DNA from 2 places in the Pectobacterium parvum genome. Region 2 is predicted to be linked to the other one. Evidence: predicted binding sites of a transcription regulator. Region 2 holds the regulator's gene; the other holds the start of a gene.
The links. Region 2 encodes CRP, which controls carbon source genes, mostly activating them, when cyclic AMP is high. Its sites were predicted from a motif close to ATGTGANNNNNNTCACAT; they were not measured.

Region 1 (12,141 bases), 1.0 Mb from region 2:
TAAAGTGGTGCTGTTCGCAGAAGGCTTCAAAGCGGAACGGGGCTGCGATGCTGGCACGCAGCGCATTCATCAACATATCCAGTTGGTGCGCATCCGCTAGCTGTGGACTATCCGGCGTGTGGCGATAGCGCGCCGCCAGCAGAGCAATCTGTAACAGCAGCGCCTCGCTCAGTTGCAGCGACAGCGCATCCGACTTCATGCACTCCTGCCTCAACGCGTCCACCTTCTCACGGATGGTATCCATGCCCTCCGAGCCTAAACACCAGTGGCGCTGGCTTTGTGGAAGCTCCCCACCCGGCAACAACGCTTGCCAATCGGCAGATAGCGTCAGACGATTGCGGATATAGAGAATGTTGTCCAGTTCGAGCCCGTGGACGGATTCATAGCTGTGGCGATCGTTCGCGGATACATAGAACATATCGCCGCGAGTAATGCGGTAAGGCACATCGTTCCAGAGGTGCAGGCCATTGCCACGCCAGACGATGACCAGTTCGTCGAAATCATGATAATGTAGCGGAAACACGGGCTGCGGATGCCGTTCGGCAACCATCACGGCATTTTTGTCGGTGAGGAAATAGTCTTCAGTCTGTAATTTCAAACCCCGTATTACTGTCGTCATTCCCTCACCCGCAGTTGCCGTTACCTACTCTTCACGAGAAAACGCCTGATGGCGCAGAGACTTAGGTGCCTGCGAGAATGCCTTGCGGAATTGCGTCGAGAAGTGATTGCTGTCGCTAAATCCACAGGCGTGCGCAATAGTGGTAATGGAATCATCACTCTGCTGCAACCGCCGACGAGCCTCCAGTAATCTTAACCGATTCAGATAGCGTTGTGGCGTCATACCGGTGTGTTGTTTGAGCTGACGGTGCAGCGTACGCAGCGGCAGCGAGAACTGATCGGCCAGACTGCCCCAGTTCACCTCTTCGCTGTAGTTATTTTGCAGCCAGCCCAGCAGCGCCTGTACTCCCTGACGCTCGGAGCCGTTGGCCTGCGTCTGGAAACAGTGCTGGCGCAGCTGCACCAGAATGTGCAGAAACAGGCTCTCGCTAGCGGCAATCGCTTCCGGTGCATCGCTCTGTGCCAGCTCCGCCAGACTGTTCATCGACTGCTTCAACTGCTGCATTCCCACCGCATTGACCTGCCACTGCCCTTGCCATTCGCCGTTCGGGCCATACGGCAAAAAGGCAGCGATATCGGAAAGGAAGCGGAATCCGCGCGGCGAGCGGTACAGCATGTTGGTCAGGCACAGCCCTTCCACGTCTTCAAACAGATGCCGATCGTTATCGCGAACGAAGAATACCGAACCGCTGCATAGCGCATAGGGCTGATCGTTAAATACATGGACGCCAGCGCCCTGCTCCACCAGCACAATTTCCCAGAAATCATGATAATGCTCAGGAAACGCCGTTTGTGGGGTGCGCGGCTCCACCGCAACCGTTACGGCACGCGAAGTAAAAAAATCATCACCACGAAGTAACGTCATTTCAGTTCTCCATTCAGCCTCTGGAAAAGTGCAGCCTTTGAAAAAGGGTAGCCAGAAGCGACAAAACCAGCCTTGAAATACCGTCACCCGCACGCCATCTGGCTGCTCTTTTTTTAAGATCGCACCGCCTAATTGATTGAAGTGTGGTAAGGATCACACCGCCTTTTCCCTGATTTTTTCGTGGTTATTCCCTAAATAATTTCCCAGATTGTGAGCCCTTTCACGGCCAGCTTTGTCATTTTGCCAGCCGCCTGTTGTTGATGGCACTCATAGGAAGGTGGCTTCTGTTACCGCTCTTTACACTGCAACACATCCAACAAGTAAGGAGTGCGGCTATGGCGGTGAAGAATATCGTGGCGGTGGATTTAGGTGCATCCAGTGGTCGGGTCATGCTGGCAACCTTGCACACCGCAACGCGGCATTTGACGCTGAAAGAAATTCACCGTTTCAGCAATACGCTGGTGTTTCAGGACAACCATCATCAGTGGGATCTGGCCGCGCTGGAAGGCGACATCCTCACCGGATTACACCAAATCGATGCCATGGGTATCGCCCCCGATAGCATCGGGATCGACAGTTGGGGCGTGGACTACGTGCTACTCGATAAGGACGGGCAGCGTGTTGGCCTGCCGTATTCCTATCGCGACCACCGCACCGACGGCGTAATGGCCGCGGTTACCGCAGAACTGGGACGTGAAACGATCTATCAGCGTACCGGCATTCAGTTCCTGCCGTTTAATACGCTGTACCAGCTTAAAGCGCTGGGCGATGCGCCCTCTGACGCTCTGGATCAGGCAGCACACCTGCTGATGATCCCCGACTATTTTCACTATCGCCTCACGGGGAATGTCGTCTGCGAATACACCAACGCCAGCACGACCCAACTGCTTAATCTGGAAAAGAAAACCTGGGACAGCGAACTGCTGGAGTATCTGGGCATCCCGCGCCGCTGGTTGAGCGATCCGGTACAACCGGGGCACGCCGTCGGAAACTGGGCAGCGCCGAGCGGACGACACATTCCCGTTACTGCTGTCGCCACGCACGATACCGCCAGCGCGGTAGTCGGCGCACCGTTGCTGAGCCGCGACAGCGCCTACCTCAGTTCCGGCACCTGGTCGCTAATGGGCATCGAGAGCGACACGCCGTTTAACAGTCCGCAGGCGCTGGCCGCCAATATCACCAACGAAGGCGGCGTAGACGGCACCTATCGGGTGCTAAAAAACATCATGGGTCTGTGGCTGCTACAGCGCGTTTGTCAGGAGCGTAATATCAAAGATTTAGGTGCGCTGATTCAGTCCGCCACCGCCGTGCCCGCCTTCGCCAGCCTGATTAACCCCAATGACGATCGCTTTATCAATCCGCCGTCCATGCATCAGGCGATCTGCGACTATTGCCGTGAGCACGGCCAGCCCGTGCCCCACAGTGATGCCGAACTGGCACGCTGTATCTTCGACAGCCTCGCGCTGCTCTATCGGCAGGTGGTACTGGAACTGGGCGAACTACGCCACGCGCCAATCCGCCAGTTGCATATTGTCGGCGGTGGCAGCCAGAACGCCTTCCTGAACCAACTGTGCGCCGATGTATGCCAGATTCCGGTTCTGGCCGGGCCGGTCGAGGCCTCGACGCTTGGCAATATCGGCTGCCAACTGATGGCGCTGGGCGCCGTTGCCGACCTTGCCGCATTCAGGCACATGCTGACTCATAACTTCCCTCTGCATCGCTATACCCCGCGTGCGGAGAGTGATTTTGCCGGGCACTGGCGTCGTTTTCAGGCGCTCAGCCAGCCAGAAACCGCCCCACAGGGCAAAAAGGAGACTACGCAATGAGCACACCAATTGAAGCTGCCTGGCAGTTGGCAAAAGCACGTTATGCCAGCCTAAATGTTGACGTAGAGGCCGTGCTGGAACAGCTCGACCAGATTCCGGTGTCAATGCACTGCTGGCAGGGCGATGATGTAGCCGGATTCGAGAACACCGGCGGGCCACTGACCGGCGGTATTCAGGCCACTGGCAACTACCCCGGTAAGGCGAGCACGCCAGATGAACTGCGTGCCGATCTGGAACAGGCCTTTGCGTTGATCCCCGGTCCTAAACGGCTGAACCTGCACGCCATCTATCTGGAATCCGCGCAGCCCGTCGCCCGTAACGAGATTGCCCCCGAGCATTTCAGTTCCTGGGTCGCATGGGCCAAGCGCCACCAGCTTGGGCTGGATTTTAACCCGACCTGCTTTTCTCATCCGCTGAGCGCGGACGGCTTTACTCTGTCGCATCCAGACGAAAAAGTACGCCGCTTCTGGATTGAACACTGTCAGGCCAGCCGCCGGATTTCCGCCTACTTCGGGCGCGAACTCGGCACGCCGTCTGTAATGAATATCTGGGTGCCGGACGGTATGAAAGATTTGACCATCGATCGTCTGGCGTTCCGCCAGCGGCTGCTGAGCGCGCTGGATGAGGTCATCGCCGAACCGCTCGATCAGGCACACCATATCGACGCGGTGGAAAGTAAGCTGTTCGGGATCGGCGCGGAAAGTTTTACCGTCGGATCCAGCGAATTCTGCCTTGGCTACGCGGCTAGCCGCGGCACCGCGCTCTGTCTGGATGCCGGACACTTCCACCCAACCGAAGTGATTTCCGACAAGATTTCCAGCGCAATTCTTTACGTCCCGCGCCTGCTGCTGCACGTCAGCCGCCCAGTACGCTGGGACAGCGACCATGTGGTGCTGTTGGACGACGAAACGCAGGCCATCGCCCACGAAATCGTGCGCCATAAGCTGCTTAACCGCGTGCATATCGGGCTCGATTTCTTTGATGCCTCGATCAACCGCATCGCCGCCTGGGTCATCGGCACCCGCAATATGAAGAAAGCCCTGCTGCGCGCGCTGCTGGAACCTACGGAAACGCTGCGCACACTGGAACAAAACGGCGATTACACCGCGCGTCTAGCCCTACTAGAAGAGCAAAAATCGCTACCGTGGCAGGCCGTGTGGGAACACTACTGCCAGCGTCATGACGTCATCCCGGGCAGCGAATGGCTGCAACAGGTACGTCAGTATGAAGAAACCATCCTCACTCAACGTCAAGGGTAAGACTATGCAAGCAATTCTCTCTTCCTGGTTTGTACAGGGAATGATTAAAGCCACCAGCGACATGTGGCTCAAAGGCTGGGACGAACGTAACGGCGGTAACGTCAGCCTGCGCCTGACGGCTGAGGATGTGACGCCTTATGAAAGCGATTTCTATCCACAGCCGCGCCATGAAGCCCTTTCGCAGCCGATGCCTGCACTGGCTGACTGCTGGTTTATCGTCACCGGCTCCGGCAAATTCTTCCGCAACGTGCAGTTGGATCCGGCTGATTCACTGGTGGTGTTGCAGGTCGATAGCGACGGTAAAGGCTATCGCATTTTCTGGGGGCTCACCAACGGCGGCCTGCCGACGTCTGAACTGGCTTCGCATTTCCAGTCGCACATTGTGCGTATGGGCGTCACCCACGGACGCGACCGCGTTATCATGCACTGCCACGCGACCAACCTGATCGCCTTGAGTTATGTGCTGGAGCTGGATACCGCTAAGTTCACCCGTGAACTATGGGAAGGCAGCACGGAGTGTCTGGTCGTCTTCCCGGACGGCGTGGGGATTGTGCCGTGGATGGTGCCGGGCACCGATGCCATTGGCGATGCCACCTCCGAACAAATGAAGCGTCATTCGCTGGTACTGTGGCCCTTCCACGGCATCTTCGGCACCGGACCGACGCTGGATGAAGCCTTCGGCCTGATCGATACCGCAGAGAAATCCGCCGAAGTGATGGTGAAAGTGATATCGATGGGCGGTAAGAAACAGACAATCTCGACCGAAGAACTGATCGCGCTGGGTAAACGTTTCGGCGTCACGCCAATGGAAGCCGCACTACGCGTGTAGTGCACATAACGATTAGGCCTCAAACCGCCACGGCATTACCGCCGTGGCGTTCTGCCAACGACTACGGGAGATTCATCCATGTTGCGTAAGGCTTTTGTGATGTCAGTTTTTCCTGGCAGTCACGATGAATATCAGCGTCGCCACAATCCTATCTGGCCGGAACTGGCCGAGGTGCTCAAGAACCACGGTGCACACCACTACAGCATTTTTCTGGATAAGCAGCGCAATCTGCTGTTCGGCTATGTCGAGGTCGAATCCGAAGCGCGCTGGGAAGCGATTGCACAAACGGATGTCTGTCAGCGCTGGTGGAAACACATGAGCGACGTCATGCCCGCCAACCCTGATAACAGCCCGGTTAGCGATGCACTGGAACCGGTGTTCTATCTGGACTAAGGCATCCTCTGAACCAAGCATCATCGCGTAGCGGTAATAACATTACCGCTGCGTCATTATTTTGAAGAGATAAAAAAGAAATAACGTGTCACTTAATTAATGAGTCCCGTTAGTTATTATCATTATTTTTAATTTACATACCCTAAATAATTCGAGTTTCAGGAAGGCAGCAAGCGAAGGAGTCCCGATGAGCTTACTTGAGTAAGTGATTCGGGTGACTGAACGCAGCCAACGCACATGCAACTTGAAGTATGACGGGTATAAATAATTATCGATTATTGATGGCTATCACATTTTATTTTTCCTATTTGTGAAATATAGTTTTCTCACATTAAAAATAAAAACATTTATTAAAACAATATTTAACAACCCGCTTTCACTTAAAATAATCCATTACCAGTTTAAAAATAAACAGAATTTAGTCTCGCCATAATGAGTCTGGTTATTATTAAATGCCGTTTATTCACCAACCTCTCTTTATCGAATTACGTATTATAAAGATCTTATTTTATTTGCCGTTATCACTACTACCTTCTCTATAATCAATAAGAATAACGATGAAATTTTCTCAGCTCACAGTGTTCTCTAAATTATTGCTCGGTTTTTCGATCCTGATAGCGATGATGTTGTTATTAGGTGTGGTTTCACTACTCCAACTTAGCGTTAATAATAGTCGCATTGATGAATTAAGCAGCAGCAGCCTACCCGGCGTGCGATATAGCCTGGAAATGCGCGGCTCGTTATCCGAAACGCGTTTGCAGCAAATACAATATATCGATTCCAAAGCCCCCGAAGAACGCGAAGGCCACCGCAAAGAATTACTGCAAAACGCCGATGCCTTCCTTACCGCGTTTAAGAACTACCAAGCCATTGCTAACAGCGAGGATAAAAAAGCGCTGATTAAGGTGATTGGCGAAAACTTCTCCGGCTTTAACTCAGTCAATGCCACGCTGGTTGATACCGTCAATCGGGGCGATCTGGCAGAAGCGAGTAAAATCAGCGGCGCAAGCTCTTCCAAGTATCGTAGTCAGTTGATGAAAGATCTGGCTAAGCTGGTGGATATGGAATTGGCGACGGCAAAAAATATCGTCGTCAGTGCCGATTCAACTTACCGGACCTCCCAGTACTATGTTTGGGGATTGTTGCTGCTCGCCCTGCTGGCCACCGCAATTATCGCGACCGTTATCTCACGTAATATTTCACGCCAGCTCGGCGGCGACCCACATTACGCCCAAGAAATCATGACTGAGATTGCCTCTGGTAATCTGACGGCGAAAATCCAACTGCGCCAAGGGGACAACAGCAGCCTTCTGGCCTCAATCCACTACATGAACCAGCAGTTGATGAGCATCGTGCACACCATCATGAGCGGCAGTGAATCCATCTCGCTGGCGTCCAACGAGATTGCTCAGGGCAACAGCGACCTGTCGCAGCGTACTGAAGAGCAGGCGGCCTCGCTGATTCAGGCATCGGCCAATATGCAGCAGCTAACGCACACCGTGCGTCAGAATGCGGATAACGCCAAGGAAGCGAGCCAGTTGGCCCAGCAAACCTCGGTAACGGCCTCTCAGGGCGGGCTTATCGTGGACGACATGCTCAAACGTATGCATGAAATCTCCGACAGTTCACAGAAGATCGTCGATATTATCGCCGTGATCGAAGGGATTGCCTTCCAGACCAATATCCTTGCACTGAACGCCGCAGTAGAAGCGGCCAGAGCGGGCAGCGAAGGGAAAGGATTTGCCGTTGTAGCGGGTGAAGTCCGAACGTTGGCACAAAAGAGTGCCAATGCCGCCAAAGAGATCAAAACGCTGATCGAAGGCACCGTCGAGAAGATTACCGACGGCTCCGCGCGGGCAGACAAAGCCAGCCAGGCGATGTCGGAAATTGTGCAGTCGGTGAAAAAGGTCACGGATATCGTGGCGGAGATTTCTCAGGCCTCCAACGAGCAGCATATTGGCATCAAAGAAATCAGCCTAGCGGTAGAACAAATGGATCGGGTCACTCAGCAAAACGCCGCGCTGGTTGAAGAATCCGCCACGGCGGCACACGCTATGACGGAACAGGGTGCACAGTTGCGTGATGCGGTTCGTTTCTTCAAAGTGAATCAGGACCACACGCTGAGAATTCATTAATGCTCCTCTGCCCCGCCAGCGACTCGGCGGGGCAGCCCCCTATTTCTGAGCACTGTTTTTTCTGATAACTATTGCTTCTGATAACGGCCCTTCCAAGTCTCTCGCCTATAACGACACAATACGCCGCAGGGACACCTGCTGTCTCGCCCTGTTTGATTCATGAACAAACGTTGACGTCTGGTTTAGGCAAACAGGGTTATAATAGCAGTACTACACTACGCTGTGTTTCTACGTAATGGGCTTCGTCAGCTGACGACTATTTTTTACATCTCGCCGCACGGCGATAAGGAGACAACATGGACGAGCACCCTCGATGGCCCGGTAAACCGCATCCGTTAGAATAAGGACCGTCTTCTTCCTCGACCTCTCTGTTCTCTCCGTCTGCGCCGTTTACCTCCCTTAATACCTTCATTTTTTTCCGCTTTACGTCCCTTTATCCGGGATGCGCGGCGGACAGGCAACATTAAGAGAGCAGCATCATGACCGATATGATCACGCAAACGGGGTATCGCCGCGCCCGTAAGACACCCACGACCACCTTTGCGATTGCCCGCGAGGCACAAAACAGCCTCGATCAAACACTGGCTAACCTGAACACGCATCTGCACGGCTTAAGCCATGATGACGTCATTGAGCGCCAGCAAATCTATGGCGAAAACCGCGTCGCTCATGAAAAAGCGCCGCACGCGCTGGTGCAATTGGCCGCCGCGTTTAATAACCCGTTTATTTACGTACTGATGGCGCTGGCCGCTATCAGTTTTTTCACCGACTACTGGCTACCGCTGCGCCATAACGAAGAGACATCGCTCACTGGCGTGCTCATCATTCTGGTGATGGTGAGTCTGAGCGGCCTGCTGCGTTTCTGGCAGGAGTTTCGGACCAATAAAGCCGCTGAAGCACTGAAATCGATGGTGCGGACAACGGCCACCGTGCTGCGCCGCCCTCACGCCAGCGCCACTGCCGTCATGCAGGAAATTCCGCTTCAGCAGTTGGTTCCCGGCGATATTTTGACGCTCTCCGCCGGCGATATGGTGCCAGCGGATGTTCGACTGGTGGAATCTCGCGATCTGTTCGTCAGTCAGGCCGTCCTGACCGGTGAGTCGCTGCCGATCGAAAAATACGACGTATTCAGCGATATCAGTGCCAAAGGCTGTCAGCCTGCAAGCTGTGTAGGCGAAAGCGATCTGCTGGCACTCTCCAACGTCTGCCTGATGGGAACCAACATTTCCAGCGGCACGGCAACGGCCATCGTCGTGGCGACCGGCAGCCATACCTACTTTGGATCGCTGGCAAAATCGATTGTCGGCACCCGTTCCCAAACCGCCTTCGATCGCGGCGTGAACAGCGTAAGCTGGCTGCTGATCCGCTTTATGATTGTGATGGTGCCTGTCGTGCTGCTGATTAACGGCTTCACCAAAGGCGACTGGATGGAGGCTAGCCTGTTTGCACTGGCGGTCGCCGTCGGACTGACGCCGGAAATGCTGCCGATGATTGTCTCTTCGAATCTGGCAAAAGGCGCGATCGCCATGGCGCGGCGTAAAGTGGTGGTCAAACGACTGAACGCGATTCAGAACTTTGGCGCAATGGACGTCCTGTGCACCGACAAAACCGGCACGCTGACGCAGGATCGCATCATCCTTGAACATCACCTGAATACGCAGGGTCAAGTCGATGCGAGCGTACTCCAGCTCGCCTGGCTCAACAGTGCGCACCAAAGCGGCATGAAAAACCTGATGGATCAGGCCATCATGCATTTTGGTCGCCATAATCCTGCCATCGCCGCGCTGGGTCGCTATCGCAAAATCGATGAGCTGCCGTTTGATTTTATTCGCCGTCGTCTGTCCATCATCGTTGCCGATGAACACAACCAGCAACGCCTGATTTGCAAAGGCGCGGTAGAAGAAATGCTGGCGGTCGCCACGTACGTGAGTGAAAACGGGCAGCAGTATGAACTGGACGACGAGCGCCGCAGTACGCTGAAAACGCTGGCGGAAAGCTACAACCAACAAGGGTTCCGCGTGCTGATGATCGGCACCCGTGAACTGAGTCCGGTAGGCAGCACGCTGCCGCTGAGCGCCGAGGATGAGCGCGACCTGACAATTTGCGGTCTGCTGACGTTCCTCGATCCACCAAAGGAAAGTGCTTCTGCTGCCATTCGCGCCCTGCATGAAAACGGCGTGACGGTTAAAGTTCTGACGGGCGATAACGCGATTATTACCAGCAAGATCTGCCGCGATGTCGGGCTGGAACCGGGCGAGGTGCTGGAAGGCAACGCTATCGATGCGCTCAGCGATGAACAGCTCGGCGTTCTGGTAGAACAGCGCACCATTTTTGCCCGACTGACCCCGCTACAAAAATCCCGCGTGCTGAAAGCACTACAGGGGAATAGTCATACGGTCGGCTTTTTGGGCGACGGTATCAACGATGCCCCCGCCCTGCGCGATGCCGATATCGGGATTTCTGTCGATACGGGTACAGATATCGCCAAAGAATCGGCCGATATCATTCTGCTGGAAAAGAACCTGATGGTGCTGGAAGAAGGGATCATCAAAGGGCGCGAGACGTTCGGTAATATCATCAAATACCTGAACATGACCGCCAGCTCCAACTTCGGTAACGTGTTTTCCGTGCTGGTCGCCAGCGCCTTTATTCCGTTCCTGCCGATGCTGGCGATCCACCTGCTGATTCAGAACCTGATGTACGACATCTCTCAACTGTCGCTGCCGTGGGACAAAATGGATAAGGAGTTCCTGCGTAAACCGCGTAAATGGGATGCCAAAAATATCGGTCGCTTCATGCTGTGTATCGGGCCGACGTCATCGATTTTTGACATCACCACCTACGCACTGATGTGGTTTGTGTTTGCCGCCAACAGCGTAGAGCATCAGGCCCTGTTTCAGTCAGGCTGGTTCGTTGAGGGGTTGCTGTCGCAAACGCTGGTGGTGCACATGCTGCGTACCCAGAAGATCCCGTTCATTCAGAGTACAGCGGCACTGCCGGTGATGCTGATGACTGGGCTGGTGATGGCGCTGGGTATCTATCTGCCGTTCTCCCCGCTGGGGCCGCTGGTCGGTTTGCAGCCGCTGCCGTGGGAATATTTCCCGTGGCTGGCCGCCACGCTGATTGGCTACTGCACCGTCGCTCAACTGGTCAAACGCGCCTATATTCGCCGCTTCGGCCAATGGTTCTGATCCCTTCTTTATCCCTTCACGGCGGGTGCGCTGTTGCCCGCCAAATCAGGAGCCTCTATGAAACCTTCTCGCCATGCATTCAGGATCGTTGTCTTCTTTCTTGCCCTGATTTCACTGATTAACGTCACGATGCTGCTTACCGTAATTTAGACTGTAAAAATACCGATACAGTGGCAAAAATATATACCACCTTGGATGTAGCATAAGTTAACAATATCATTGCTAAAAAAAGAGAATAAATCACATAATCAATTAAATAATAAGGATTATATCTCATACCACGTAGTGGTAATCAAAATAGACATAGCTTTTTTAAGGGAATCATGGGGTCAGCGCTAAACCATTCCCTTATTAGGCCGAAACTAAAATAAACCCCTGTCTACTTTTGCAAACTGCACATGTCAGGAACGGACTACTTGCAGGCTATGGAGCACACCTATGAAATCCCTTCATCACATCTCGATCCGTAGTAAGTTCATTCTTGCCCTTCTCCCACCCATCCTTGCCCTCCTCTGGTTCAGTTTTTCCGGCGTGATGGAACGCCGCAATACAGAAAATGAAATGATCCGTATGGAGAAACTCATCACGCTGGCGCGCGATGCAGGCGAGTACGCTCACCAGTTACAGCGTGAGCGCGGCTTAAGCGCGGGCTATTTTGGCAGTCAGGGGAAAAATTTTGGCCCAGAGCTCACCACGCAGCGGCAAGCCACCGATCGGGCACAGCAGGTGCTTGAGCAAACCGCCGCAAACCTGAGCCGCGCCGAACTTGGGGATGCCGTCAGCGAAGAACTCGGTCGTGTCACGCAGAAAACACAACAGCTTGGGGAACATCGCCGCAGTGTCGATAGCATATCGATACCCGTCGCCCAAGCCATTGGCTACTATTCCGACTCGGTCAGCAATCTGCTGAATATCGTCGGGGATATGGCCCATCTGGTCAGCGATGGCGGTATCGCCCAGCAGCTGGCGGCCTATTACAACCTGCTGAACGTCAAAGAGCAGGCTGGGCTTGAACGCGCCGTGCT
Region 2 (12,141 bases):
TAAAATCATCATGCTGCATGTCTGTAATAATCGGATTTTCATGTCCTTTGATAAATATTTTAGTTAACCGCCCATGGCTTTTAATCATAATTATATCGCAAATCCTCATTGTAATTTTAACACCATAAATTGTTTCTACAGTAATCAAAATAAAACCCCTTCTAAACTAATTGCGATTTTCGCTATATCCCGTAACTACCAAAATGACATAGCATATAAATTAAAAAATATCTAGGGTAGATTCAACCATTAGATAAACTAGGGGCGAGTTAATTCTTCGCGCCATATCTTTTTTTTGAATATTATTAATTAAATAAAACTACCAGAATAATGCAAATAATTCCTTCAAAAAATAACCGTTTTATCGTTTTTTATAATAAAAGTGGGTGAGCGATTATCCAGACTCATTCAATTCCTTAGCGTGAGTTTTCGTTCCACTGAGCGTCAGCCCCCGAAAAAACACGCTCAGTTGCGTGTGGTAAATTTGCCAGCCTTTGAAAGCAGATACCACCGAGTAGCTTGAACGCTGTTGCGAGCGTGGTGATGCAAGTTCGTTTTGACTATTTTACTTCAAGCCCAACATTGCCATGGGCTTACCATACCCAGGCAGAGAGCGGCTTCCATACCGTAGGAGACTGGCCGTAGCTGCAACGTTTATCGTTGTGGTGATTTCACTTCATCAGCGGCTTAAACAGTGTTTATCCTCGTAAGTTCGCGTTATTGTGCTACTCGTCTCAATGATTTGCGTCTGCACCGGCGTCACTTTTTCCGTGTCAACGGATGAAGGTGACACCGCAGCCGAAGAACCCATTATCTCCATGAGACATGCACCTCAACCGCTGTGTCATGAATCTGACACACCCTTTTCATGCTGGAGACGGGTACAATAGTTTCTCCGTTTTAGCCCAAATAAGAGGGTATCGAAAAAAATTGCGGGTATTACAGCGGGTATCAAAAAGGTATTTAAATTATAAATTCATTATTTATAAATAACTTAAGTAAAATATGCTGCTAATTATCGATAACTACGACTCCTTTACCTACAACCTTTACCAATACTTTTGTGAGCTTGGCGCGCAGGTTGTGGTGAAGCGTAATGATGAACTGACGCTGCGTGAGATTGAACAGCTTGCGCCTGAGCGGTTGGTTATTTCACCTGGCCCTTGTACGCCGGACGAGGCGGGCATTTCACTGGCTGCCATTCGTCACTTTGCTGATAAATTGCCTATTCTGGGCGTGTGTCTTGGCCATCAGGCGATGGGGCAGGCGTTCGGCGCGCGCGTGGTGCGGGCACGGCAGGTCATGCACGGGAAAACCTCAGCGATTGCGCATAGCGATACGGGGGTTTTCACGGGGTTGGCTCAGCCTTTGACGGTCACCCGTTATCATTCACTCATTATTGATTCCGCCTCGCTACCCGATTGCTTTGAGGTCACGGCCTGGAGCGAACATGAAGGAAAGCGTGATGAGATTATGGGGATCCGCCATCGCGCATTGCCACTGGAAGGGGTGCAGTTTCACCCAGAGAGCATTCTTAGCCAGCAGGGGCATCAGCTTTTGGATAATTTCCTTAAAATTTAGTGATATAGAAAGTTATTCTCCTCAGTAGCCGATTTAATATTGCCTGTAATTGATTTTTTATGCATATTTGTTGACTATATTTTCATTTAGATATGATGGACAGCAGAGTGAGGCAGCAAATGGCAGCAGAGCAGAAAGCAGTGACACGGGATACTCATGATAAAGTGATTTTGCCAGTTTATGCACCCGCGAAGTTTGTACCCGTGAAAGGTAAAGGGAGCCGCGTCTGGGATCAGGACGGCCGCGAGTATATCGATTTCTCCGGTGGTATTGCGGTCACGGCGCTGGGTCACTGCCATCCTGCATTGGTGAACGCGTTGCAGCAGCAGGGTGAAACGCTGTGGCACACCAGCAATATTTTCACTAATGAGCCTGCGCTACGCCTCGCCAGCAAATTGATTGATGCTACTTTTGCCGACCGCGTGTTCTTTGTTAACTCCGGTGCTGAGGCTAACGAAGCTGCCTTTAAGCTGGCACGTCACTATGGGATTAAACGCCATAGTCCGTATAAAACCAAGATCATCGCCTTCTACAATGCATTCCATGGTCGGACGCTGTTCACCGTCTCGGTCGGCGGACAGCCTAAATATGCCGACGGTTTCGGGCCTAAGCCTGCCGATATTGTTCATGTTCCCTTCAACGATCTGGCTGCTGTTAAAGCGGTGATGGACGATCACACCTGTGCGGTTGTACTGGAGCCGATTCAGGGGGAAGGGGGGATTACGCCCGCTACGCCTGAGTTTTTACAAGGCGTTCGCGATCTGTGCGATCAGCACAAGGCGCTGCTGGTGTTTGATGAAGTGCAGAGCGGAATGGGGCGCACTGGCAAACTATTCAGCTACATGCACTACGGCATTACGCCAGATATCCTCACAACGGCTAAAGCATTGGGCGGTGGTTTCCCGATTAGCGCGATGCTGACGACGGAAGAGATCGCATCGGCCATGACGGTTGGGGTACACGGCACCACTTATGGCGGCAACCCGCTGGCCTGTGCGGTGGCGGAAGCTGCGCTGGATATTATTAACACACCAGAAGTGCTATCAGGTGTGGCGGATCGCCACGATCGCTTTGTTAGTGAGCTTGAGAAAATCAATCAGCAGTGCGGAATATTCGAGCAGGTTCGCGGTATGGGGCTGCTGCTGGGTGCCGAACTGAAACCGCAATGGCATGGTCGCGCGGGCGAGTTTCTGGCTGCGGCAACGTCTCAGGGGCTTATGGTGCTGATGGCTGGGCCGAACGTAATCCGCTTCGTACCATCTTTGATTATTGATGAAGAGGATATTGCGCAGGGGATGGCGAAATTCGCTAAAGCCGTCGCGCAGGTCGTTAACGCAGCAAACTGATTATGCTCTCAAAAGATCAGCCATAAAAAAACGTAGGGAACGTTTTTCAACGTCGCTTGCGACGACCCGCAGGGTGGCGAGCAGGAAGCTCGCCATAAAAAAAGCGTGAGGCCAAGGCTTCACGCTTTTTTTATTGGTAGGGTACCGCGACAGGGGTTTAGCGAGTGCCGTAAACGACAATCGTTTTACCGTGTGCAGAGATCAGGTTCTGGTCTTCTAACATTTTCAGAATGCGGCCCACGGTTTCACGCGAGCAGCCAACGATTTGCCCAATTTCCTGACGGGTAATTTTTATTTGCATGCCATCTGGATGTGTCATGGCATCAGGTTGTTTGGCCAGGTTGAGTAGGGTTTGGGCAATACGGCCAGTCACATCAAGGAAGGCGAGGTTGCCGACTTTTTCAGAGGTAACCTGAAGTCTGTTTGCCATTTGTGCAGACAGACGCATGAGGATATCCGGGTTAACCTGGATGAGTTGGCGGAATTTTTTATAGGAAATTTCAGCCACTTCACAGGCGGTTTTTGCCCGAACCCAGGCGCTGCGTTCCTGACCTTCTTCAAACAGGCCGAGCTCGCCGATAAAATCGCCCTGATTGAGGTAGGAGAGAATCATTTCCTTGCCTTCTTCATCTTTGATTAGCACTGCGACAGAGCCTTTCACGATGTAGTAAAGCGTTTCTGCTTTTTCACCTTGGTGAATCAGCGTGCTCTTCGATGGATACTTGTGGATATGACAATGGGAAAGGAACCATTCGAGAGTTGGATCTGTTTGCGGTTTGCCGAGAACCATTCGCTATCATCCTCTGTTGTAATTCACTGCGCAAATTACAGGGGTCAGAGTTCCCTGTACGGCGTGTTTAACTGCTAAAAAAATAAAATTCAGTCTAGGCAGAATGACGTCAGGGAATATACTGAAACCTCTGTACCCTTTATTTTCCGGTTGCTGCCTTGCCGCACCGTAAAAATGGCTGGGTATGTCTGGCCAGGTCATCATCTTCTTCGTTTCTGGGTTTGTCCAGAAAAGGTCTATTCTATTTTCGTTTTAACACAGCTTTAAGGACGTGTCTTGTGTTGTCTCGCTTCAGCATGACAAAGCGCTGATTAACGCTGGTTTTTGTACAGTAACGGTATAAATTTTCAAAAAATTTTTAGTGGAGAGGCATCATGCAGGCACGGGTAAAATGGGTTGAAGGCTTAACGTTTTTGGGCGAATCCGCATCAGGACATCAGATATTGATGGACGGCAATTCCGGTGATAAAGCGCCGAGTCCGATGGAAATGGTGTTGATGTCCGTAGGGGGATGCAGCGCGATTGATGTGGTGTCGATTCTGCAAAAAAGCCGCAACGATGTAGCGGATTGTGAAGTGAAATTAACGTCAGAACGTCGGTCAGAAGCGCCGCGTTTATTCACCCATATCAATCTGCATTTTATCGTGACGGGAAAAGGATTGACCGACAAAGTTGTCGAGCGAGCCGTCGCACTGTCGGCAGAAAAATACTGCTCAGTAGCATTGATGCTGGGCAAAGCCGTTGAGGTGACGCACAGCCACGAAATTAGAGTGCTGGCATAATCCCTGTCTCTGGGCACTAATTCTGGTCACTTAAGCCTGTTATTAGGGGAAACACAGGGGGTGGTTCCCGTAGGGAGGCCTCACCCCTGTGGTCGCCCCGTGTATCTCGATGCTTATTCGATCGTTTTCCCTTCAATTAACCGCTGCACCAGCGGTGCCATGATTAATTCCATCGCCAATCCCATCTTCCCACCGGTAACGACCAGCGTGTTGATGTGGGAGATAAAGGAACCCTGCAACATAGCGAGCAGATAGGGGTAATCAATATTATCCAACCCCTGAAAATGAATCACGACGAAGCTTTCGTCCAATGAGGGAATCGATTTGGCGGCGAACGGGTTGGAGGTGTCCACGGTGGGCACGCGCTGGAAGTTGATGTGTGTGCGAGAGAACTGTGGCGTGATATAGGTGATGTAGTCTTCCATTGAGCGGACGACGGAATCCATCACCGCTTCACGCGAGTGGCCGCGCTCATTAACGTCACGAATCAGCTTTTGAATCCATTCCAGGTTGACGATCGGCACCACGCCGACGAGCAAATCGACATGCTGTGCCACGTCGTTTTGCTCGGTGACCACGCCGCTGTGCAATCCTTCATAGAACAGGATATCGGTGGGTTCTGGCATCGGCTCCCACGGCGTGAACGTCCCAGGAACCTGATTATAGGGAATGGCTTCATCGTAGGTATGAAGGTATTTACGCGTCTGGCCACGCCCGTGCAGGCCATATTCAATAAACGACTGTTCCAGCAGGCTGAAATCATTCGCTTCTGGGCCGAAGTAGCTGATGTGGCGTCCTGAATCACGCGCTTTACGAATTGCCATATCCATTTCCGGGCGGGTATAGCGGTGAAAGCTATCGCCTTCCAACTGGGCTGCGCGCAGATCAAACTGCTGGAAAATCTTACGGAAGGCCAGACTGGTTGTCGTGGTTCCCGCTCCGCTGGAGCCGGTAACCGCAATAATCGGATGTTGATGTGACATAAAGTGCGTGACTCCGTGATCGCGATGCCCGCATAGACCGAAGGCCTGCGCGCATCCTCAAAAAAGACGTAATTATCATCATTGTTAGCATGTTTGGCGCGTTCTTTCACGACTTTCGGCGTGCTCAATAAGGGGCATGTCCTCCGGAATTGAGCTGATTACGCGGCATGATATTGAGGGTTTCATGTAACTCAGACCACACCAACACCACCTCGCCAGATTGGAGTTGGCCGCGGATATCTTCCACTTTCTGCGCCAGCGAACGCTCCTGTTCGCCGTAATCGGTGCCTTCCCGCAGAACGAAAGATTCGATGATGCTATCCAGCGTTTCTGGGTCGAGCTGTTGCCAGGGAATAATCACGCTATGTTTCCTGATTCAAAGGGTTTCTGAGTAAAAACGGCTCCTGAAGAAAAAGAGTCGCTGGCCTGGTCCAAAAATGGGCTAAGCCAGTTGGGAATGCGCTGTTCCAGCCACATTTCCGGTTTCAGCAACGTTCCACCGACGAAGCCAACATGCCCGCCATGTTCCGTTAGCTGATACTCAATATTAGACGGTAACTGAGACAGATCGGGAATCACCTCTGATGTCATGAAAGGATCGTCCTTCGCATGGATGATGAGCAGCGGTTTTCGTATCTGAGGCAACAGTGGCAGAGCGCTACAGCGTCGATAGTAGTCGGCCGCATCGCGGAAGCCGTGGATACGTGAGGTAATGACGTCATCAAACTCTCGCAGCTGTCGGATTCGCTTCAACTGCGGCAACTGAATCGGTAGCGTGTCCGGGTAAGCCGCCAGCTTGCGACTGGCGTTTTGTTTCAACAGGCGCAGTAGGTAATGCTGATAGACGCGAGAGAAGCCTTGTTCCATCCGACGGCTACAAGGTTCGAGCATCAGTGGTGCAGAAACAATGACGGCCGCTGACAGGGAACAGGCTTCGCCTTGCTGCGCGAGCAGGTAGGCTAGCATGTTACCGCCGAGAGACACGCCGATGGCAGCCGTAGGTGTATCGCCCAGCGTCTCCTGCATCCAGCGCAGGAAATAGCTGGCATCGCTGGTTTCGCCGGAGTGATAAATACGCTTCATCCGGTTGGGTTTGCCGCTGCATCCGCGGAAATGCATGATGACTGCCAGCCAGCCGCGCTGCTTACAGGCATGTAGCAGGCCGTGAGCGTAAGGGCTATGAAAGCTGCCTTCCAGCCCGTGGAACAGCACCACGCGCGGTTTGTGCCGCGCCTGTTCAGGGGCTTCGCTCCAGGCCAGATCGACGAAATCGCCATCCGGTAATTCCAGTGACTGCCAGACTGGCGAGAATTGCGCATGGCGGCGGATCAGACGCGGTAATAGCGTTTGCAGATGTGGATTATGCGCGCCGCTCAGCGGACGGAAATGGTCATACATAAAGGATAGATAAATCTTGTTGTCGGCTCTTGTACGATCAATATCACACTGTTAGCTTCAATGCTGCCAGTTGGTACGACATTTGGGTCAGGAGCGCCTACAAATAATGGAACTGAGTTTATTTCTTTCGATGTTGGGGTTTTTGTGGGTAGCGGCCATCACACCGGGGCCTAACAATATGCTGTTGACCACCTCGGGCGCGAATTTTGGCTTTATGCGTTCACTGTGGCTGATGGTCGGCATCATGCTGGGCATGCAGAGCATTTTGCTGCTGGTGGCATTCGGTGTCGGTGGTTTGATTCTGATTTACCCTTCGCTGCATTTTATCTTGAAAGTCCTCGGCAGTGCCTATCTGCTCTGGCTGGCGTGGAAAATCGCCACGGCGGCTTACGAACGTCTGGAAACGTCCGTTGCACCGCCCAAGCCGATCCGGCTTTATCAAGGGTGGTTGCTGCAATTCCTGAACCCGAAAGCGTGGCTCATGGCGCTGGGCGCGGTTGCCAGCTTTAGTCTGGCGGGGGAAGGCTATAACCAGTCAGTGATCGCGATAAGCATCGGGATTGTGCTGGTCAATCTGGTGTCCGGTGTCATCTGGCTCGGATTCGGCACGATGATTGGACGACTACTGCGCAGTAAAAAAGCGTGGATTATCTTTAATGTGTCAATGGGCTTGCTGACCGCCGCCTGCGTGCTGTTGATTTGGCATTAAGGCGACGCTTTTCAGGCAACTAATATCAAAACGAGTCGCTCTGCATCATCTGCTCTAGCTGTTCCTGCGCGTCCAGCCAGGATAGCTCCGTTTCTTCCAGCTCGATTTTGACTTTGGTTTGCTGTTGCAGGCAGTCGGTGAGTTCGGCTTTACGGCTGATGTCGTAGATGGCACTGTCCGCCAGTCGGGCTTCCAGCGTTGCCAGCGTTTCCCCCAGCTTTTCCATCTGCTGCTCAAGCTTGGTTATCTGTTTGCGCAGCGGTTGCGTTTGTGTTCTCAATTCGGCTTCGCGGCGTTTCTGATCTTTTCTGCCCTGTGCGCTGTTGGCGATATTCTCTTTTGGCGTTTCATCGGCCGCATTTTCCTGACGTTGCAGGCCGACCAGCCACTGCTGGTAGTCTTCCAAATCGCCGTCGAACGGTTCTACTTTTTGGTCGTGTACCAGATAGAGATCGTCCGTAGTAGAACGGATCAGGTGTCGATCGTGCGAGACGACAACCAGTGCACCTTCAAAATCGATTAATGCTTCGGTCAACGCCTGACGCATATCCAGATCGAGGTGGTTGGTTGGTTCGTCGAGCAGCAGGAGATTCGGGCGCTGCCAGACGATCAGTGCCAGTACCAGACGGGCTTTTTCGCCGCCAGAGAAGCGCTCGGTGATCTCGGTGACTTTGTCGCCCTGAAAACCGAAGCCGCCGAGGTAGTCGCGCAGCTGCTGTTCCGTTTCCCGCTCTGCCAGACGCACCAAATGCTGTAATGGCGATTCGTCCGCACGTAGAAACTCTAACTGGTGCTGGGCGAAATAACCGAGCTTCACACCTTTCGCCAGCCCAATTTCCCCTTTCAGTGGGGCGAGCGTGCCAGCAAGCAGTTTGATCAGCGTGGACTTACCCGCTCCGTTATGGCCGAGCAGCCCGATGCGAGAACCCGGCACTAAATTGAGTTTGATGGATTCCAGAATCAGCTTGTCGTTATAGCCTGCGCTGACCTTTTCCATCTTCATCAGTGGATTGGGTAACGACTCCGGGGCGCGAAAGCTGAAGCGGAAAGGGTTATCGACATGCGCTGGTGCAATCATTTCCATGCGTTCCAGCATTTTTATCCGGCTTTGCGCCTGCTTGGCTTTGGTTGCTTGTGCGCGGAAACGGTCGATGTAGTGTTGCAGATGCGCGACGCGCTCCTGCTGATGTTCATAGAGCGATTGCTGCTGTGCAAGACGGGTGGCGCGCTGGCGTTCAAACGAGGAGTAGTTACCCGTGTACTCATTGAGCGACTGCTGCTCGATGTGCAGAATCTTGGTCACTACCGGATCGAGGAAATCGCGATCGTGCGAGATCAGGACCAGCGTGCCGGCGTAGTTTTTCAGCCACTTTTCCAGCCAGATAACCGCATCCAGATCGAGGTGGTTGGTCGGTTCATCCAGTAACAGCAGGTCTGAACGACAGATCAGCGCCTGTGCCAGATTCAAACGCATCCTCCAGCCGCCGGAAAAGGCGCTGACGGGTTGTTGCAACTGTGGCTGAGAAAATCCTAGCCCATTGAGTAGGCTTGATGCTCTGGCCTGAATCGTCCAGGCCTGAATCGCATCCAGCTTGCCGTGCAGCGTGGCAATGGCGTTGCCATCGTTTTCTTCGTTGGCGGTCTGCAACGCGGCTTCCAACTGGCGAAACTCTCGGTCGCCGTCAATCACGTAGTCCAGCGCGGGTTTATCCAACGCAGGCGTTTCCTGATTGACCCAGGCCAGTGACCAGTTTTGCGGGAAGGTTGCGGTGCCACCGTCGGCGCTGATTTCGCCTTTCAGTAATGACAGCAGCGTAGATTTACCACAGCCGTTTTTGCCAACCAGACCGACTTTTTGGCCAGGATTAACCGTTGCTGTCGCGTTATCGATCAGAACGCGTACACCACGTCGAATTTGCAGCGAAGAGAAAACAATCATAAAGCGCCGTATGTTCAGAGTATGTTAAATTATGGACATATCAGGACACGCGGTGTCCCGTTTTTAGTCGTTGCGCTGCATGGTAACGGAAAACGATTATTATGACGACGCTTTGGAGGGGAATGATGTCGCAGCCACCGAAGATTTTGCTGCTGTATGCCCATCCGGAACCACAGGACTCGGTAGCGAACCGGATTTTATTGCAACCGGCGCAGCAGTTGGCGAATGTAACCGTGCACGATCTGTACGCACACTATCCTGACTTTTTTATCGATATTCATCATGAACAACAGCTGCTGCGTGAGCATCAGGTCATTGTTTTCCAACATCCGTTTTATACCTACAGCTGTCCGGCGCTGCTGAAAGAGTGGCTCGATAGGGTGTTATCTCGCGGCTTTGCTAATGGGATTGGCGGGAATGCGCTGGCGGGGAAATACTGGCGCTCGGTGATTACGACCGGTGAGCCGGAAGATGCCTACCACGCTGATGGGAGCAATCGCTACCCGATGGACGATTTGCTACGCCCGTTTGAGCTGACGGCGGAAATGTGCCGTATGCATTGGATGCATCCCATGATTATTTACTGGGCGCGTCGGTTACAGCCCGATGTGTTGTTGAGTCAAGCCAAAGCTTACGGTGAATGGCTATCCTCCCCTTTACCTAAAGAGGAACGCTAGTATGGAGAGTTCTTCGCTCCTGACCGCCGGAGTCTTGTTTTTGTTTGTGTCGGTAGTCGCCGTACCGATCGCTGCCCGAATAGGGATTGGCGCCGTATTGGGCTATTTGATCGCTGGGATCGCCATTGGCCCTTGGGGGCTTGGCTTTATCCGTGATGTGGAAGCCATTCTGCACTTCTCGGAGCTGGGTGTCGTTTTTCTGATGTTCATCATCGGTCTGGAGTTGAATCCCTCCAAGCTCTGGACGCTGCGCCGCTCGATCTTTGGCGTTGGGGCGGCTCAGGTCGGACTGAGTGCGCTGATTTTAGGCGGAGGCCTGTATTTGACGGATTTCTCGTGGCAGTCCGCACTGATTGGCGGCGTGGGGTTGGCGATGTCGTCAACGGCCATGGCGCTGCAGCTGATGCGCGAAAAGGGCATGAACCGTAATGAGTCGGGGCAACTAGGTTTCTCCGTTCTACTGTTTCAGGATTTGGCCGTTATTCCTGCGCTGGCGCTGATCCCGATTCTGGCCGGTGTGCAGGGTGATTTCGGCGATTGGGAACGGATTGGGCTGAAGGTTGCTGCGTTTCTCGGCATGCTAATCGGTGGTCGCTATTTGGTGCGTCCGCTGTTCCGCTTTATTGCGGCATCTGGCGTGCGCGAAGTATTCACCGCCGCCGCGCTGTTGCTGGTGCTCGGCTCTGCGCTGTTTATGGAAGCGTTAGGGCTTTCTATGGCATTAGGCACCTTTATCGCCGGTATTCTGCTGGCGGAAAGCGAATATCGGCATGAATTAGAAATTGCCATTGAGCCGTTCAAAGGCTTGCTGCTTGGGTTGTTCTTTATCTCTGTAGGAATGGCGCTGAATCTCGGGATCCTCTACACCCATATCGTGAAGATTATGTTTGCGGTGCTGGTGCTGGTGGCCGTGAAAGCGGCTGTGCTGTATTTCCTTGCGCGAATTAATCGTATGCGCCGATCCGAGCGTTTGCAGTTTGCCGGGGTGCTGAGTCAGGGCGGTGAGTTCGCCTTCGTCCTGTTTTCTGCTGCGGCTTCATTCAACGTTTTGAAAGGTGAGCAACTGCCGCTGTTGTTGGTGACGGTGACGCTATCCATGATGACGACGCCGCTGCTGATGCAGTTAATCGACCGCATTCTGGTACGTCGCTATAACGTGCAGGATGTGCCGGATGAGAAACCGTATGTCGAGGATGACGAACCGCAAGTGATCGTGGTGGGCTTCGGGCGTTTCGGACAGGTGATTGCTCGCTTATTAATGGCGAACAAAATGCGGATTACGGTTCTGGAGCGTGATATCAGCGCCGTGAGCTTGATGCGCAGCTATGGTTATAAGGTTTATTATGGCGATGCCACGGAACTGGAACTGCTGCGCTCGGCGGGCGCGGATAAAGCGCGCTCCATTGTGATCACCTGTAATGCGCCGGAAGATACGATGGAGATTGTGCATCTCTGTCAGCAACACTTTCCAAATCTGGAGATTCTGGCACGGGCACGCGGGCGTGTTGAAGCCCATGAGCTGTTACAGACGGGCGTAAGACATTTCTCGCGCGAAACCTTTTCCAGTGCGCTGGAACTGGGGCGAAAAACACTGGTGACGCTGGGCATGCACCCGCATCAGGCGATGCGCGCGCAACAGCACTTCCGCCGTCTGGATATGCGCATGCTACGTGAGTTGATGCCGCAACTGACGGGGGATGTCGCGCAAATCTCCCGTGTGAAAGAGGCTCGCCGTGAGCTGGAGGATATTTTCCAGCGAGAAATGCTGCGCGAGCGACGTCGGCCGAGTGTGTGGGATGAGGACGACGAGTAAGAACCAATAACGCCTATTGGAGTTCTTTACAGATGCTGGAACGGTGATGAATTGGAGTTATCATGCGTAAACGCTTTATTGCAGGGGCCGTGTGCCCGACGTGTCAGGCTCAGGACACACTTG

Region 1: rhaS (HTH-type transcriptional activator RhaS) is a predicted target of CRP. The motif match lies at 1,625-1,642, and genes of this name have one in related genera.

What each region holds. Positions count from the first base shown of each region.
Region 1 covers NZ_CP087392.1:4,372,905-4,385,045, forward strand. Annotated here, with positions in the region: gene LOZ86_RS19705 (helix-turn-helix domain-containing protein) at 1-619, opposite strand, end outside; gene rhaS (HTH-type transcriptional activator RhaS) at 644-1,483, opposite strand; gene rhaB (rhamnulokinase) at 1,819-3,309, shown strand; gene LOZ86_RS19720 (L-rhamnose isomerase) at 3,306-4,568, shown strand; gene rhaD (rhamnulose-1-phosphate aldolase) at 4,573-5,397, shown strand; gene rhaM (L-rhamnose mutarotase) at 5,476-5,790, shown strand; gene LOZ86_RS19735 (methyl-accepting chemotaxis protein) at 6,348-7,925, shown strand; gene mgtA (magnesium-translocating P-type ATPase) at 8,405-11,116, shown strand; gene LOZ86_RS19745 (methyl-accepting chemotaxis protein) at 11,555-12,141, shown strand, end outside.
Region 2 covers NZ_CP087392.1:701,103-713,243, forward strand. Annotated here, with positions in the region: gene LOZ86_RS03090 (aminodeoxychorismate synthase component II) at 1,006-1,581, shown strand; gene argD (bifunctional acetylornithine/succinyldiaminopimelate transaminase) at 1,701-2,927, shown strand; gene crp (cAMP-activated global transcriptional regulator CRP) at 3,085-3,717, opposite strand; gene LOZ86_RS03105 (OsmC family protein) at 4,092-4,499, shown strand; gene LOZ86_RS03110 (phosphoribulokinase) at 4,613-5,482, opposite strand; gene LOZ86_RS03115 (YheU family protein) at 5,607-5,843, opposite strand; gene LOZ86_RS03120 (hydrolase) at 5,840-6,880, opposite strand; gene LOZ86_RS03125 (LysE family translocator) at 6,987-7,589, shown strand; gene LOZ86_RS03130 (ABC transporter ATP-binding protein) at 7,615-9,528, opposite strand; gene kefG (glutathione-regulated potassium-efflux system ancillary protein KefG) at 9,654-10,205, shown strand; gene kefB (glutathione-regulated potassium-efflux system protein KefB) at 10,207-12,018, shown strand; gene LOZ86_RS03145 (YheV family putative zinc ribbon protein) at 12,081-12,141, shown strand, end outside.